2 regions of the Pseudonocardia yunnanensis genome follow, and region 1 is predicted to be linked to the other one. Evidence: riboswitches for the same ligand, from Rfam matches in the RefSeq annotation. Region 1 holds a riboswitch; the other holds the start of a gene.
What was found. A riboswitch is a leader RNA that binds a small molecule or an ion and turns the genes downstream of it on or off. The one in region 1 is predicted to bind S-adenosylmethionine.
Positions count from the first base shown of each region.

Region 2: linked by a shared signal. The riboswitch ahead of ABD743_RS43825 (aminotransferase class V-fold PLP-dependent enzyme) and the one ahead of thrC (threonine synthase) in region 1 are both predicted to bind S-adenosylmethionine.

Region 1 is NZ_BAAAUS010000039.1:122,964-129,933, reverse strand. Features, by position in the region: gene ABD743_RS32775 (GGDEF domain-containing protein) at 1-897, shown strand, start outside; gene ABD743_RS32770 (alpha/beta fold hydrolase) at 916-1,668, opposite strand; gene rpsT (30S ribosomal protein S20) at 1,829-2,089, shown strand; gene holA (DNA polymerase III subunit delta) at 2,180-3,157, opposite strand; SAM riboswitch class I at 3,285-3,401, shown strand; gene thrC (threonine synthase) at 3,410-4,681, shown strand; gene ABD743_RS32750 (MFS transporter) at 5,812-6,970, shown strand, end outside.
Region 2 is NZ_BAAAUS010000068.1:26,090-33,059, reverse strand. Features, by position in the region: gene ABD743_RS43845 (ATP-binding protein) at 1-120, shown strand, start outside; gene ABD743_RS43840 (DUF6343 family protein) at 152-439, shown strand; gene ABD743_RS43835 (HAD family hydrolase) at 436-813, opposite strand; gene ABD743_RS43830 (methionyl-tRNA formyltransferase) at 856-1,812, opposite strand; gene ABD743_RS43825 (aminotransferase class V-fold PLP-dependent enzyme) at 1,901-3,274, opposite strand; SAM riboswitch class IV at 3,309-3,424, opposite strand; gene ABD743_RS43820 (aminotransferase class V-fold PLP-dependent enzyme) at 3,515-5,023, opposite strand; gene ABD743_RS43815 (alpha/beta hydrolase family protein) at 5,023-6,399, opposite strand; gene ABD743_RS43810 (MFS transporter) at 6,552-6,970, shown strand, end outside.

The sequences.
Region 1 (6,970 bases):
GCCGCGGCCGCGGCGCTCGCGCCGCTGCAGACGGAGCTGCGCATCTCCACCCCGGATGCGGTGCTCTCCCTCGCCCTGCACCGCGAGTTCGCGAAGATGGACGGCCTCGCCCACGGTGCGCCCCGGCGGCCCGACGCCCTCGCCCGCTACGCCGAGGCCCTGGAGTCCGAGCTCTGGGCGCTGCGCGAGGCGCGGCTCACGGCCCTGCGCAGCCACTCCGAGCACCACCGGCTCGCACTCGAACACGGCGCAGTGGCCGCGCAGGCGCTGCAAGATCCGCTCACCGGGCTGCCCAACCGACGTGCGCTGGACCTGCGGCTCGCCGAGGCCGTGACCACGCCGTCCGCCCAACCGTGCGCCGTCGCCCTGATCGACCTCGACCGGTTCAAGGACGTCAACGACGACCGCTCGCACGCCGCGGGTGACGCCGTTCTGCGCGAGGTGGCGACGTGCCTGCGCACGATCCTGCGCTCCCACGACCTGGTGGCCCGCTACGGCGGCGACGAGTTCGTCGTCGTCATGCCGGCCACCCCACCCGCGGAGGCTCGAGCGGCGCTGCAGCGTGCCGCCGACGCCGTGGCGGCGCTGCCGGTCGAGGTCGCCGCCGGCGTCACGATGTCGGTCGGCGTGGTGCGCGCCCCGCTGGACGGCGACCCCGCTGCGGCGCTCGCGGCCGCGGACGCCGCGATGTACCGGGCCAAGCACGCAGGCGGCAACACCGTCGTGTCCGGTGCGGTCGCCCCGGCCGCAGCCACCGCGGCGGAGTCCGGGCCCGTCCACTCCAAGCGCGTCATGTCCACCCTGACGTCAACGTCCGTGTCGTCGAACTCGGCGACACCGGCGACGGTCACCTCGCGAGTGGGAAGGCCGAGCGCAGCTTCCGTCCCGTCCGACTAGCCGACACGCGCCCACGGGTCACAGGGACTCCCAGAACTCGGTGAGCACGGCCGCGCCCCGGTCGGGATCCTGGGTCATCCACCAGTGTCCGAGCCCGTCGAGCATCCCCACGCGAGCCCCCGCCCGAGCAGCGGCGCGTCGGCGTTGCTCGTCGGTACCCACGAAGTGATCTTCGGTGGCGATCAGAGCGAGCCCCGGGCGCGCTGCTGCATCCGGCAGCCGCGCGCCGAGGTCGCGGAGCACCGGCTGGGCGGCCGAGCGGTAGAGCGCCAGGATGCACCGCCCCATCACGGCGTCGAAGCCGGGAGCGACGCGCTGCGCCACCCCCGCGTCCATGCCGAGGGCGACCAGGCCTTCCGCGGCCTGCTCGTCGGAAATGGCGAGGCGAGCCTCGATCGCCTCCTCGCCCTTGCCGGGCGCCTGCCAGATCTGCGCGAGGTCGTGCCACACGTAGTCGGGGTCATAGATGCCGACGACGTCCGAGCACCAGCTGCGCAGCAGGTCGGGACGGCTCATCGCGACGTTGAGCACGTGGCCGCCGCCCCAGTCGTGACCGACCAGGTCGACCGGTTCCCCGATCCTCTCCAGCTCGGCCACCAGCCAGTCGCGGTACTCGTCGACGCTCGCCGTCCACCCGTCCGGCACCGGAGCGCCGAAGCCTGGCGGCGACAACCGCACCTGGTCTGTCCGACCGCGGGCGGCGAGCCGCTCGCTCAGCAGGTCCCAGATTGCCTCGGTCTCGGGGTTGCCATGCACCAGAACCACAGTCACGCACGTAGCCTAGGCGTCACTCTCGGTGCGGGGACCCGGGCCGATTTCCGCCTGGTCGTCGCCGGGCTGTAGCATGGATCGCTGAGCGCCCGGCGTGAACGCACGATCCCCGCCGCCGGTGCGGACCGGAACAAGGCGAAGAAGAACTCGAGGCATTCGCGTGGCCAACATCAAGTCCCAGATCAAGCGGGTCAAGACCAACGAGAAGCGCCGCCAGCGCAACAAGTCGGTCAAGTCCTCCGTGCGCACCGCGGTGCGGCGCTTCCGTGAGGCTGTGGAGGCCGGCGAGAACGAGAAGGCCACCGAGCTGCAGCGCGCGGCGGCCCGGGCCCTGGACAAGGCAGCCAGCAAGGGCGTCATCCACAAGAACCAGGCGGCCAACCGCAAGTCGGCGCTGTCGAAGCGCGTCGCCGCGCTCTGATCAGGCTCTCCCAACGGCGCTGCCCCCTCCGGGGCGGCGCCGTTGTGGCGTGTCCGGCGCGACTCGGACGCGCATCCCCGAGGGATGCGCTCAGCGGCTCTCGCGAGCCGCGCAGATCCGCAGCACTGCCCGTTCAAGGGCATAGCCGGCATCGGCAGCCGCGCCCTTGACGTCGGCGTTCACCTCGGCGGCGGCCTCGAAGGCCACTGCGAGCGCCTCCGGCTGCCACGCTCGAACCTGCGACTGGGCCTTGCGTATCTTCCACGGCGGCATTCCGAGCGTGCCCGCGAGCCGGTTCGGATCGCCGCGGCCTGCCGCGCCCACCTTGGCCAGCGTGCGCAGGCCGTCGGCCAGCGCGTCGGCCACCAGCACCGGCGCCACACCGAGCACCATCGCCCAACGCAGGGCCTCCAGCGCCCCGGCCCGGTCGCCCGCCATCACCTTGTCGGCCACCGTGAACCCCGACGCCTCGGCCCGCCCCCGGTGGTAGCGGCGCACCGCGTGCTCGTCCACCTTGCCGCCCGTGTCGGCCACGAGCTGGCCCACCGCGGCGGCGAGCTCCCGTAGGTCGGACCCCACCGCCTCGATGAGGACGCCCACGGCGTCGGGCGCGATCCGACCGCCGGCCCGCCGCGCCTCGGCCCGCACGAAGTCGGCCCGTTCCTCGAAGCGTGTGATCTTGTTGCACGTGGTGACGACGGCGCCGCCCTTGCGCAGCGCGTCGGCGAGCGGCTTGTTGCGCGCGCCCCCCGCATGGACCACGACCAGCACGATGCCCTCGGCCGGATCGGCGGACTGCTGGACGATCGCCGCCGCCAGATCCTTGCCCACCTCGTGGGCCGACTGCAGAACGATCACCCGGCCCTCGGCGAAGAGCGACGGGCTGAGATTGTCGGCCAGGTCGGCGGGTGTGAGATCGGCCGCCCGATACCGGCGCAGTTCGGCGCCGGGCTCGCCGATCCTGACCTCGGCCACCACCTGCTCGACGGCGCGCTCGACCAGCAGCTCCTCCTCGCCGAGGACGAGGTGCAGCGGCGCAGGTGCGGATGGCGCGGGCACGGCGTCCATGCTCGCGCACGGCACCGACAGCGCGTGAGCCGCCTCCCAGATCGTGGGCCACGGTTGGGATTCGAGTCGATCGTGTCGTAACGTGTCGGACATCCGGCGGTCCGAACCTCCGGGCACAACTTCAGATGGCTCATCCAGAGGGGCAGAGGGAACGGCCCGGCGAAGCCCCGGCAACCGGCGATGCGCGTTCACGCGTTCGATCACGGTGCCAATTCCGACCCGCACGATGCGGGAAAGATGAGGAGACTTCTCATGACCTTGACTGCCGACGCCTCGGCCACCACCTCGTACGACCTCGGGCCCGCTCGCGCCCTCTCCTGCCGCGAGTGCGGCCACCAGATCCCGCTCGCCGCGGAGTTCGCCTGCCCGCAGTGCTTCGGGCCGCTCGAGGTCGCCTACGACTTCGGCACCGTCACCCGCGAGTCCATCGAGGCCGGCCCGAAGTCGATCTGGCGCTACCGCCAGCTCCTTCCCGTGCCCTCCACCGTGCAGGAGCACCCCAACACCGAGCCCGGCCTCACCCGCCTGATCAAGGCTGACCGCCTGGGCGCCGCTCTGGGCCTGCGCAACCTGTGGGTCAAGGACGACACCGGCAACCCGACCCACTCCTTCAAGGACCGCGTGGTGGCCGTGGCGCTCGCCGCCGCACGCGAGCTGGGCTTCTCGGTGCTCGCGTGCCCGTCCACGGGCAACCTCGCCAACGCAGTGGCCGCCGCGGCGGCACGTGCCGGGTGGGACTCGGTCGTGCTCATCCCGTCGTCGCTGGAGCAGGCGAAGGTGCTCACCACCGCCGTGTACGACGGCACGCTGCTCGCGGTGGACGGCAACTACGACGACGTGAACCGGCTGGCCACCGAGCTCGCCGCCGAGCACGAGGACTGGGCGTTCGTCAACGTCAACGTGCGGCCGTACTACGCCGAGGGCTCCAAGACCCTCGGCTACGAGGTGGCCGAGCAGCTCGGATGGCGCCTGCCGCAGCAGATCGTGGTGCCCGTGGCATCGGGGTCGCAGCTGACCAAGGTGGACAAGGGCTTCACCGAGCTCGGAAAGCTGGGCCTTGTGGACGCCACGCCCTACCGCGTGTTCGGTGCGCAGGCCACGGGCTGCTCGCCGGTGGCCAAGGCGTTCGAGGACGGCCACGACGTGGTGCAGCCCGTACGCCCCGACACGATCGCCCGCTCACTCGCGATCGGCAACCCCGCCGACGGCCCCTACGTCCTCGACGCGGTGCGCCGCACCGGTGGCGCGATCGCGCACGTCAGCGACGCCGAGGTGGTGGACGCCATCCGGTTGCTCGCACGCACCGAGGGTGTCTTCGCCGAGACCGCTGGTGGAGTCACCGTGGCCACCACGAAGAAGCTGGTGGAGTCGGGCGCGCTCGACCCCGACGCCGAGACGGTACTGCTGATCACCGGCGACGGTCTCAAGACCCTCGACGCGGTGGCCGGCCAGATCGGCCCGTCGGCCACGGTGCCATCGACCAGCAAGGCCGTGCGCGAGGCCCTCGCCGAGCGCGGTCTCTGAGTCCACCGGCCGGGCCTTGGCCCCGGCCTGGTGGGACGCAGCCCCGGGGGGGGACGCATGACCCGGGGCCTGCACCCAGACAGCGCTGCGGGCCGGGAACACGGCGGAGGGATGCACGTCATGACGGGCTGCGGCGTCGAGTCGGCAACGGGCTGCTCCTGCTGAGGACCTGCAGGGGTGAGCGCACCGAGCCGCCTGCAGCCAGGCGAAGTGGAGCAGCGTCGGCCTCGGCGGGCCCGGAACGGAGAACGGTGGCTCGTCGGGCAGCAGGGTGGAGTTGGGCGTAACGCCTGGCTCAGGTGCAGGGTCGCCCACGCGAGCAGCACCGCGACCACACCGTACGCCCGCACGAAGTTCTGGACGTCGTCGTCGGCCACCGCTGGTCACCTTGCCGTGCCCGGCGCACCCGCGACACCCGGATCTCACGGCGACAGCCCCGCAGGCTGCACGGCCACCGGTTGTTCAGTGGCTTCGGTTCGGCCTCGGCCACGGACGTGGTGTGCTCGTTCACGTGCTGTTCCCGTCCAGTTCCGGCGCAGCGAATTCCATGGAGATCACGACTCTGGCCAAGAACAGCAGCGATCCACTCACGAGTGCCCGCATTCCGCTGCGCCAGGTCACCTCGCGATCCCGTTGCACGCGGCGGATCCGCAGTTCGAAATAACGGCGGACGGACTGTTCCAACTGAGCGGCCGCCTTTCATCTTCCCCGCTGAAGATCCGTCCGGCTTCGACCGACTCTTGCCGATCACAGCGCCGGTCACCACCGCGGTTCAGGCCAGAGACGCTGCCACAGAAGCACGCGTTCGGCGCGTAGCCAATGGACGACGAAGGATCCGGCCGGTCGGCCGGCTCCGCAGACGGACGGCACGACGGCACGTCCCCAGGCGTCACAAAGCAGAGCAAATCGTCCGGTTCGGCCACGGCGGACGACCGGGACACCTTCCCGAGTGTGATCCAGAACATTCAATCGCAACATTCCCGCGTCGGTAGCGTGTGTTCGCCGCAACGATTTTCATCCGACCGATCGGATTCACCCGGATCACCGAAGCCGACCGGCACAGAGGTCGATTCCGGCGCCCGGCAGAGCGTCATCCCAGCAGCGCAACACCGACGACAGAAGGGTTCGCCGTGGCCGACGGGAGTGATAAATGTGCCTGCAGTTCCGGATCCGACAGCGGAACTCCGCGCTTTCCGGATAGACACTCGCGCTCCGCGCATCAGGCCCGTCGCGCCGCCGCCGCAAGTCTCATCGGCACGACGATCGATTTCTACGACTTCTTCATCTACGGGCTGGCCGCCAGCCTGGTCTTCGCCAGCAGGTTCTTTCCGTCCTTCTCGCCCGCCGCCAGGACACTGGCATCGCTGAGCACGTTTCTCGTGGGCTTTCTGGTGCGCCCGGTCGGAGCCGTCCTGTTCGGCCACTTCGGTGACCGCATCGGGCGCAAGCGCCTGCTTGTGGTCTCCTTGGTCACTGCGGGCGGCGCGACGTTCGTGACCGGCCTGCTGCCCACCTATTCCGGCATCGGCGCGGCGGCACCCGCGTTGCTCGTGCTCTGCCGAATCATCCAGGGCGTCGGCCTCGGCGGCGAGTGGGGCGGCGCGGTGCTCATGGCCGTCGAGCACGCACCGCCGAGCCGCCGGATCGTCTACGGCTCACTCCCTCAGTTGGGCAACCCGGCGGGCCTGGTTCTGGCAACCGCGATCACGTTGCTCTGCAGCACGCTGATATCGAGGGAGCAGTTCCAGACGTGGGGATGGAGAATTCCTTTCCTCCTGAGCATCACACTGGTCGTCGCGGGGGTGATCGTGCGCCTGTGTCTGCGTGAAAGCCCGGCGTTCGATCGCGTGCGCGAGTCACGACAGCTCGTGCGGTTCCCCCTCGGGACACTCGTCCGCGAGCACCCGAGAGCACTCGTTGCGGGCACCCTCGCCGTCACCGCGTCCCCCGCGGTAGGGCTGCTGCTCTCGGTCTATCTCATCCCGTACGGACAGCAGGTCCTGCGCTTCTCCCCCACCGCGATGCTCCTGCTCTCCGGGATGTACGGAATAACGTTCTTCCTGGGGATCCTCGTGTCCGCCAGGGTCTCCGAACACCTGGGTGTGAGACCGCTGACCGTGCTCGGGCTGGTGTCCATGGTGGTCTGGGCGATCCCGTTCTTCCTCCTCCTCGACAGCCGTTCGTACCCGGCGGCGCTCATCGCGTATGCGGTCTCCGGTCTCACCGTCGGAACGGTGAACGGGCCGCAGGCCACCTTGCTCGCCGAGTTGTTTCCCGCGCAGGTGCGCT
Region 2 (6,970 bases), on a different contig from region 1:
CTGCTCCGTCACCGGATCGCCGCACCGGAGGACTCGGCACGACAGGGCGCCGCAGCACAGGCCGATCCGGGGTCACCGAAGCACCAGCTGCCGGACGAAACCGAGCACGGCAGTCCGTGAGGCGCTCATGCGCGCGGGGTACCCCGTGCGCATGGCCAGCGAGGATCCAGGTCGCCGGAAGCGTTCCGACTACGAACGCGGGATGCCCGGGTACCACGACCCGACCTCCGGGTACGGCGGTGCCGCGCCCGCGCGCAGTGCACTGACACTGCGCGCGGTGCTCGCCACGTTCGGTGTTGCGTTCGCGGCGGGTGCAGCGTGGCTGGGCTTCGCCGCCGGGCTGCCGGTACTGGGCTGGGTGATGGTGGTGATCGCTGTGATCGCCCTCGTCGACCTGGGTGTGGTGCTGTACCGCAAGCGCCGGGGCGAGCCCGGCTAGCGACGCCGTCCGGCGAGCAGCGTCTCGTCGAGACGCTGCAGCAGGTCCTCGGGCGAGTCGAACACGTCCTTGGCGCCGGCCGCGCACAGCTCCTCCACGGAGAACCCGCCGCTGCGCACGGCGTAGCCCGGTGTGCCGAGCGCCGCCGCGGCACGGAAGTCCCACACCGAGTCGCCGACCAGCACGCCAGCGGTTCCGTGGACCGCTCGCAGAGCTGCCTCCAGCAGGTCGGGCGCCGGCTTGGTGCGTCGCACGTCGTCTGAGGTGGTCCAGGCGTCGGCGAGCTCCTTGCCGTTGAAGAGGCTGAGGTAGTGCTCGACGTGCTCCTGTTTGCCCGAGCTGGCCAGGGCGATCCGGAAGCCGCGTTCGCGCACCTCGCGGGGTGGTGGCCGGGCGGCCGGCGCCGCCGCAGGGAGTCAGGCGGTGGGGTGCGAGGTGAGGTAGCCGCCCATCCGCGTGAAGTACTCCGTGGCCGCGTGCTCCCGGCCGTCGTCGGTGCGGACGCGGCGGATCACGAGACCCGCGTTGCGGCCGCGGCGGGCGTCGGCCCCGGCCACGACCACCACGCCACCGGCGCCGTCACGGATGAAGATGCGTCCGGGCGTGCCGCCGTAGGGCGTGTCGGTGACGCCGGCGGCGAGCACCCGCAGCCTGGTCGAGCCGTGGAAGCAGTAGGCGTTGGGATAGGGGTCGACCTGCGCGCGCACCAGGTTGGCGATGTCCCGGGCAGGCCAGCTCCAGTCGATCCGGTTGTCCTCCTCGCTGCGCCGGTGGAAGTAGCTCGCCCGGCTGCGGTCCTGCGGCTCCCAGTCGGTGCGACCCGAGGCCAGGAGTTCGAGTGCGTCCACGGTGATCGGCCCGAACATGGCCAGAGTGCGGTCGAACAGCTCGACGATCGTGTCCTCGTCGCCGACCGGGGTGGCGCGCTGCAGCACGATGTCGCCCGCGTCGAAGTCGCCGTCCATCATGTGGGCGGTGACCCCGACCTCCGGCTCCCCGTTGATCACCGCCCAGTTGAGCGGCGCGAAGCCCGCGTAGGCGGGCAACAGGGCGTCGTGCACGTTGAGCGTGCCGAGCCGGGGGAGGGAGAAGACGGCGGGTGGCAGCCACGTGCGCCAGTTCGCCACGACCATCACGTCGGCGGCAGCGGCGCGTATCCGCTCCGCCACCTCAGCGTCGTCGGCCCGGGTGCGCACCAGCACGGGGACGCCGTGCTTGGCCGCGAGCTCGGCCACTGAGTCGTTGAAGATCGTCTCGTACGGGTTGTCGCTCTCCGGGTGTGTGATGACCACGGGGACCTCGTGCCCGGCCGCGAGTACCGCGTCCAACGTCCGATGGCCCCACGTCATGTAGCCGAACACGACGACGCGCATGCAGCACTCCTCCCCGCCCGATGTGTGATCGAAAAGGAGGATAGCTGCTTGTTAGGTTTGCCTGTCCAACATCAATCGGACCGGATGATCAATCCGAACTGCAGGCGGAGGCCCCTGTGCCGAGAGCCAGGTCGCCCACGATCCCGAGGGGATCGTGGTCGCGCGGGTCGGGGGTCGGCACCCACCGCCCGTCGACACGTCCGTAGGTCCAGCGCGGGCCCTGCGTGACGAGCTGTCGCAGCGCCTCCACGAGCCGGTCCACGTGTTCCTCCGTGGTGCCGATCCCGATGCTCGCGCGCAGCGCCTCGCCGTTCTCCCCACAAAGCCTGAGCAGCAGTGGATGGGCGCAGAAGCGGCCGTCCCGGACACCGATCCCGTGCTCGGCGGAGAGGTAGGCGGCCACCCGTCCCGACGGATGCTGCGCCGGGAGGGAGAAGCTCTGCACGGCGACGCGTTCGGTGCTGTCCGACCAGATCCGCAGCGTCCGCACGTCCGGCACGGTGGCGAGACCCGCCGCGAGCCGGTCCGAGAGCGCGCGCTCGTGCGCGAGCGCCGCGCCGTCGAGCACCGGGGCGAGCGTGCGGCAGGCCTGTGCGAGCGCCGCAGCGCCGAGCACGTTCGGCGTGCCGCCCTCGTGGCGGTGCGGGGCGGCGGCCCAGATCGTGTGGTCCACCTCGACCTCCCGCACCGCGCCACCACCCGCGAGATAAGGCGTGCCCACGTCGAGCCAGTCACGCCGGCCGACGATCACGCCCGCGCCGTAGGGGGCGTAGAGCTTGTGGCCGGACAGGGCCACGTAGTCGATGTCGGTGGCCGCGATGTCGATGCTGCGGTGCGGCGCGAGCTGGGCGGCGTCCACCACCACCCGGGCGCCCCACCGGTGGGCGATCTCGACGATCCGGCCCAGAGGCAAGACCTCACCGGTGACGTTGGATGCGCCCGTCACCGCCAGCAGGGCCACGGAAGTCGATGCAAGGGCGGCCTCGAGGCCGGCGAGGGTCTCCTCCACGGTGTCGGCGGCCCCCAGCACCTGGTGGGCGCCGGTCTGCCACGGCAGCAGGTTCGCGTGGTGCTCCACGTCCAGGCACAGGACGGTGCCCGGCACGCACCCGGCGAGCAGGTTCAGCGAGTCGGTGGTGTTGCGGGTGAACACCACCACGTCGTCCTCGGGCCGGGCGCCGACGAACTCGCCGACCGTGGCGCGCGCGGCTTCCAGAAGGGCGGTGCTGACCTGGGAGGCGTAGCCCGCGCCGCGGTGGACCGACGCGTAGTAGGGCAGCAACTCGGCGACGTGGTCGGCCACGGAGCGCAGAGCCGGCGCGCTGGCGGCGAGATCGAGGTTGGCGTACGCCACGTTCCCACCCGTGACCAGTGGCACCCGGAGGTCGTGGCCCACCACCGGGGGAAGCTCGCGTGACGTGGCGGACGAGACATCGGATGGAGCAAGAACGAGCGACAACACGGTCTCCTCATGAGGGGACCCGGCAACGCAGGCGGGTCCGCGCTTGCCACCGGGCACCCCGCCCGGCGGCCTGGTCGTCACCCGGAGCACCCCACCGCGGAGGAGGGTTGCCGGCCAGCGAGCCGGGGCTTGGTGCTGGCACTCATGACCTGTCGCTGACGCTACGTCGGCGTTCGATCGATCGTCAAGCGGCCGTTGCCGCCACCACAGGGAGGGTGGCGGCAACGGGGACGCGGCCCGCTACACGTGCGTCGAGCGGGAGGAGCCGAAATCGGGACGATCGTCGGGATCGTTCGCGATGACCTTCGCCGCCTCCTCGCGAAGTGACTCCCACAACGCGTCGACGTGCGAGGACTCCGTGAGCAGCGATCCGATGGCGACCCGGATGACATAGCGGCCGCCGACCGTGGTGTGGGTGAGGAATGCGCTGCCCGAGGCGTTGACGCGCTCGAGCACGGTGCGGGTGGCGCGGTCGTCCGCCTCCGGCCCGTGGCTCGTGACGACGCGCAGGCACACCAGTGCCAGCGCCGGCTCGGCCGCGAGCTCGAACGCGGGATCCTCGCGCACCCGGCCGGCGAGCTTCTCGGCGAGTGCGATGTGCGAGCGGATGTGCGCCCGCAGCCCGGACAGCCCGTGGCCGTGCACGACCGCCCACAGCTTCAATGCACGGAAGCGGCGACCGAGCGGCACCTGCCAGTCGCGGTAGTCCACGACGAACCCGGACTCCGAGGCGGCGTTGCGCAGGAACTCGGGAGTGATCGAGAGCGCGGCCGGGAGTGCGGTGGCGTCCCGCACCCAGAACAGCGACGCGTCGAACGCCGTGAGCAGCCATTTGTGGGCGTTCGTGCAGAACGAGTCGACGAGTTCGACGCCGTCGAGCAGGTGGCGCAGTTCCGGACACAGCGCTGCCACGCCCGCCCACGCGGCGTCGACGTGCACCCAGACCCCGTGCTCGGCCGCCGCATGCGCGATCTCCCGCACCGGGTCGATCGCGCCCGTGCCCGTCGTGCCGATGGTGGCGCAGACCAGAACCGGCCGCAGCCCCGCCTCGGAGTCGGCCCGGAGCGCGGCGGCCAGGGCGTCTGGTGACATCGCGAGCGAGCCCGGCGACGGCTCGATGATCCGCAGCGCTTGTTTGCCCAGCCCGACGACCCGCACGGCCTTCGCGAGCGCGGAGTGCGTCTCGGCGGTGGTGTAGACGCGCTCCGTGCCGTCGACGCCGCGCTCCCGCCAGTCCGGGTTGCTGCGGTGCAGGGCCGCGAGCAGCGCCACCAGTGCCGCCGAGGACGCGGAGTCCTGGATCGACCCGCCCCCGCCGCCCGCGAACGTGAAGACAGGGTCCAGCCCGAGCGCTCCCGCCATGGCGTCGAGCAGCACCTGCTCCACCTCGGTGGCTGCGGGCGAGGTGGCCCAGAGCATCCCCTGCACGCCGAGGCCGGTGGAGAGCATGTCGCCGAGCAGCGAGTGCAGCGAGGCGTTGGCCGGGAAGTAGCCGAAGAAGCCGGGGTGCTGCCAGTGGGTGGTGGCCGGCACGACCACCCGGTCGATCTCGTCGAGCAGGCTGGAGAGCGGCTGCGGCTCCTCGGGCAGGCCGGCGGACAGCAGCGTGGGCGTCAGCTGCTCGCGCACCCACCCCGGCTGGACGTCGGGCAACACGGGCCGGCCGGCGACGCCGGCACGGTAGTCCGCGATCCAGTCGACGACGGCGTGACCGAGCCTGCGGAACTCCTCAGGGTCGACGTCGGGCATCAGAACCTCTCGCTCATCCAGTTGGTGACCAGGTTGAGCACCTCGGGGTCGATCGTCGTATCGATCGTCGGGTACTCGGTGATGGCGCCCGTGGTGGCGGGCTGCATCAGATGGTTGAGCTCGGCGAAGGTGCGGATCGTCACGTCCGGTTTGCCGGCGAGCAGCGTGCGCAGCGCGGGTTCACTCTGGGTCGGTGGCACCTGGAGGTCCTTTGCGCCGAAGATGGCGAGCACCGGCACCTGCAGCGCCCGCAGGGCCGGCGCGGGGTCGTAGGTGAGCACAGCGCGGTACGCGGGGGTTGCCGGCAGCTGGGCCTCGAGCTCCTCGGCGCTCGGACGCTGATCCTCGGGCAGCGCCGAGGTCTGCTGGGCGATGCGGTCGCGGGAGAGCTGCCGGGCGGCGTCGTAGTCCTCCGCCCGCAGCAGCCCACTGAGTTTGCGCACGTAGTCGATCTGGGCCTGGACCTGCTCCGGGGGCGCGCCGGCCTGTTGGAAGAGCAACCGGTTCTGCAGGACGAGCACCTCCTCCCCGGTGACGGCCGGGGCAGCCATGAGCACGACGAACGCTACCCCGCCCGCGCCGGCCTTCTGGGCGACGAGCGGCGCGAGGTAGCCGCCCTCGCTGTGGCCGAGCAGCCCGATCTTCGCGGGGTCGATCTCGGTGCGGCCCTTCAGGAACGCGAGCCCGGCCAGAGTGTCGCTGGTGAGGTCGTCGTAGCTCGCCTGCTGGGGATCGCCGCTCGAGCCCCCGACGCCGCGATCGTCCACGCGGAGCACGGCGTAGCCGGTGCGCGTGAGCGTGTCGGCGAGCACCAGGAACGGCTTGTGCCCCGCGATGGTCTCGTCGCGGTCCTGCGCGCCGCTGCCGGTGATCAGCATGACCGCGGGGAACGGTCCGTCCCCCTCGGGGACGGTCAGCGTCCCGGCCATGGTCAGCGGACCGCTCGGGTACGTCACGTCCTCGCTGCGGTAGGGGAAGGGCGGCTGCGGCTCCTGCGGTCGCCCGACATCGGGCAGCGCGCCTGCGGTCAGCGTGAACGGGGCGGTCTGCCCGCCTTGGCTGTAGCTCCCGGCGATCGTGCCGTCCTGGTTCAGGGTGCCGTCGAAGGTGGCGCCGCCCGGGACGTCGGGCAGGTGGAACGTGACGGCGTCGCCGTCGAGGCGCACGTCCTTCAACGCGAGCGCACGAAGCCCCTGGGCCGGGAGGTCGAAGGTGCCGGTGGTGCCGGCGATGCGCACGCCGATCTGCAGGGGGATCCCCGGGGTGTTGATGCTGCCGTGCCAGTCGCCGCTGAGATCCCGCGGTGTGTCAGCTCCCGGTCCAGTGCACGCGCTCAGGAGCAGCAGCGCGATGAGCCCGAAGATCGTCCGTCGCATTGGCACACCGTAGTGAGTCGGTTTTGGGGCCCTTGACCGGCGCGGAGGTGTCGTTCGCACCCCTACGTGTGTCTCGGCCGGAAGGTCGGTAGTGACCGTTCTCACCCCGGTTCGATGCAGCGTGAGCGGCCGTGACGGACGATGGTCGTCGGGTGACCACGGAGGTGCGCCCCAGTGTGGGGGAGCGAGGGAGGCTGCGGCTGCTGCAGCTGGCCGCCCTGACCAGTACCTGCGACCGCTTCGCGATCGCCCCTCTGCTCGTGGTGATCGGTCTCGACATGGACGCACCCCTGTCGGCCGTCGCAGGTGTGGCGAGCGCGTACTTCCTGGCCTACGGCCTGATGCAGCCGGTATGGGGGATGATCAGCGACCGTATCGGCCGCGTCCGCGTGATGCGCCTGTCGCTACTCGGCGCAGCGGTCGCCGGGATCGGGTCGGTGCTCGCCCCGAACCTGCTGGCCCTCGGGATCTGCCGCACGGTGGCGGGCGGCTGTTTCGCCGCGCTCATCCCGTCCACGCTCGTCTACGTCGGTGACATGTGGCCTGCCGCAGTGCGCCAGCGTCCGTTGGC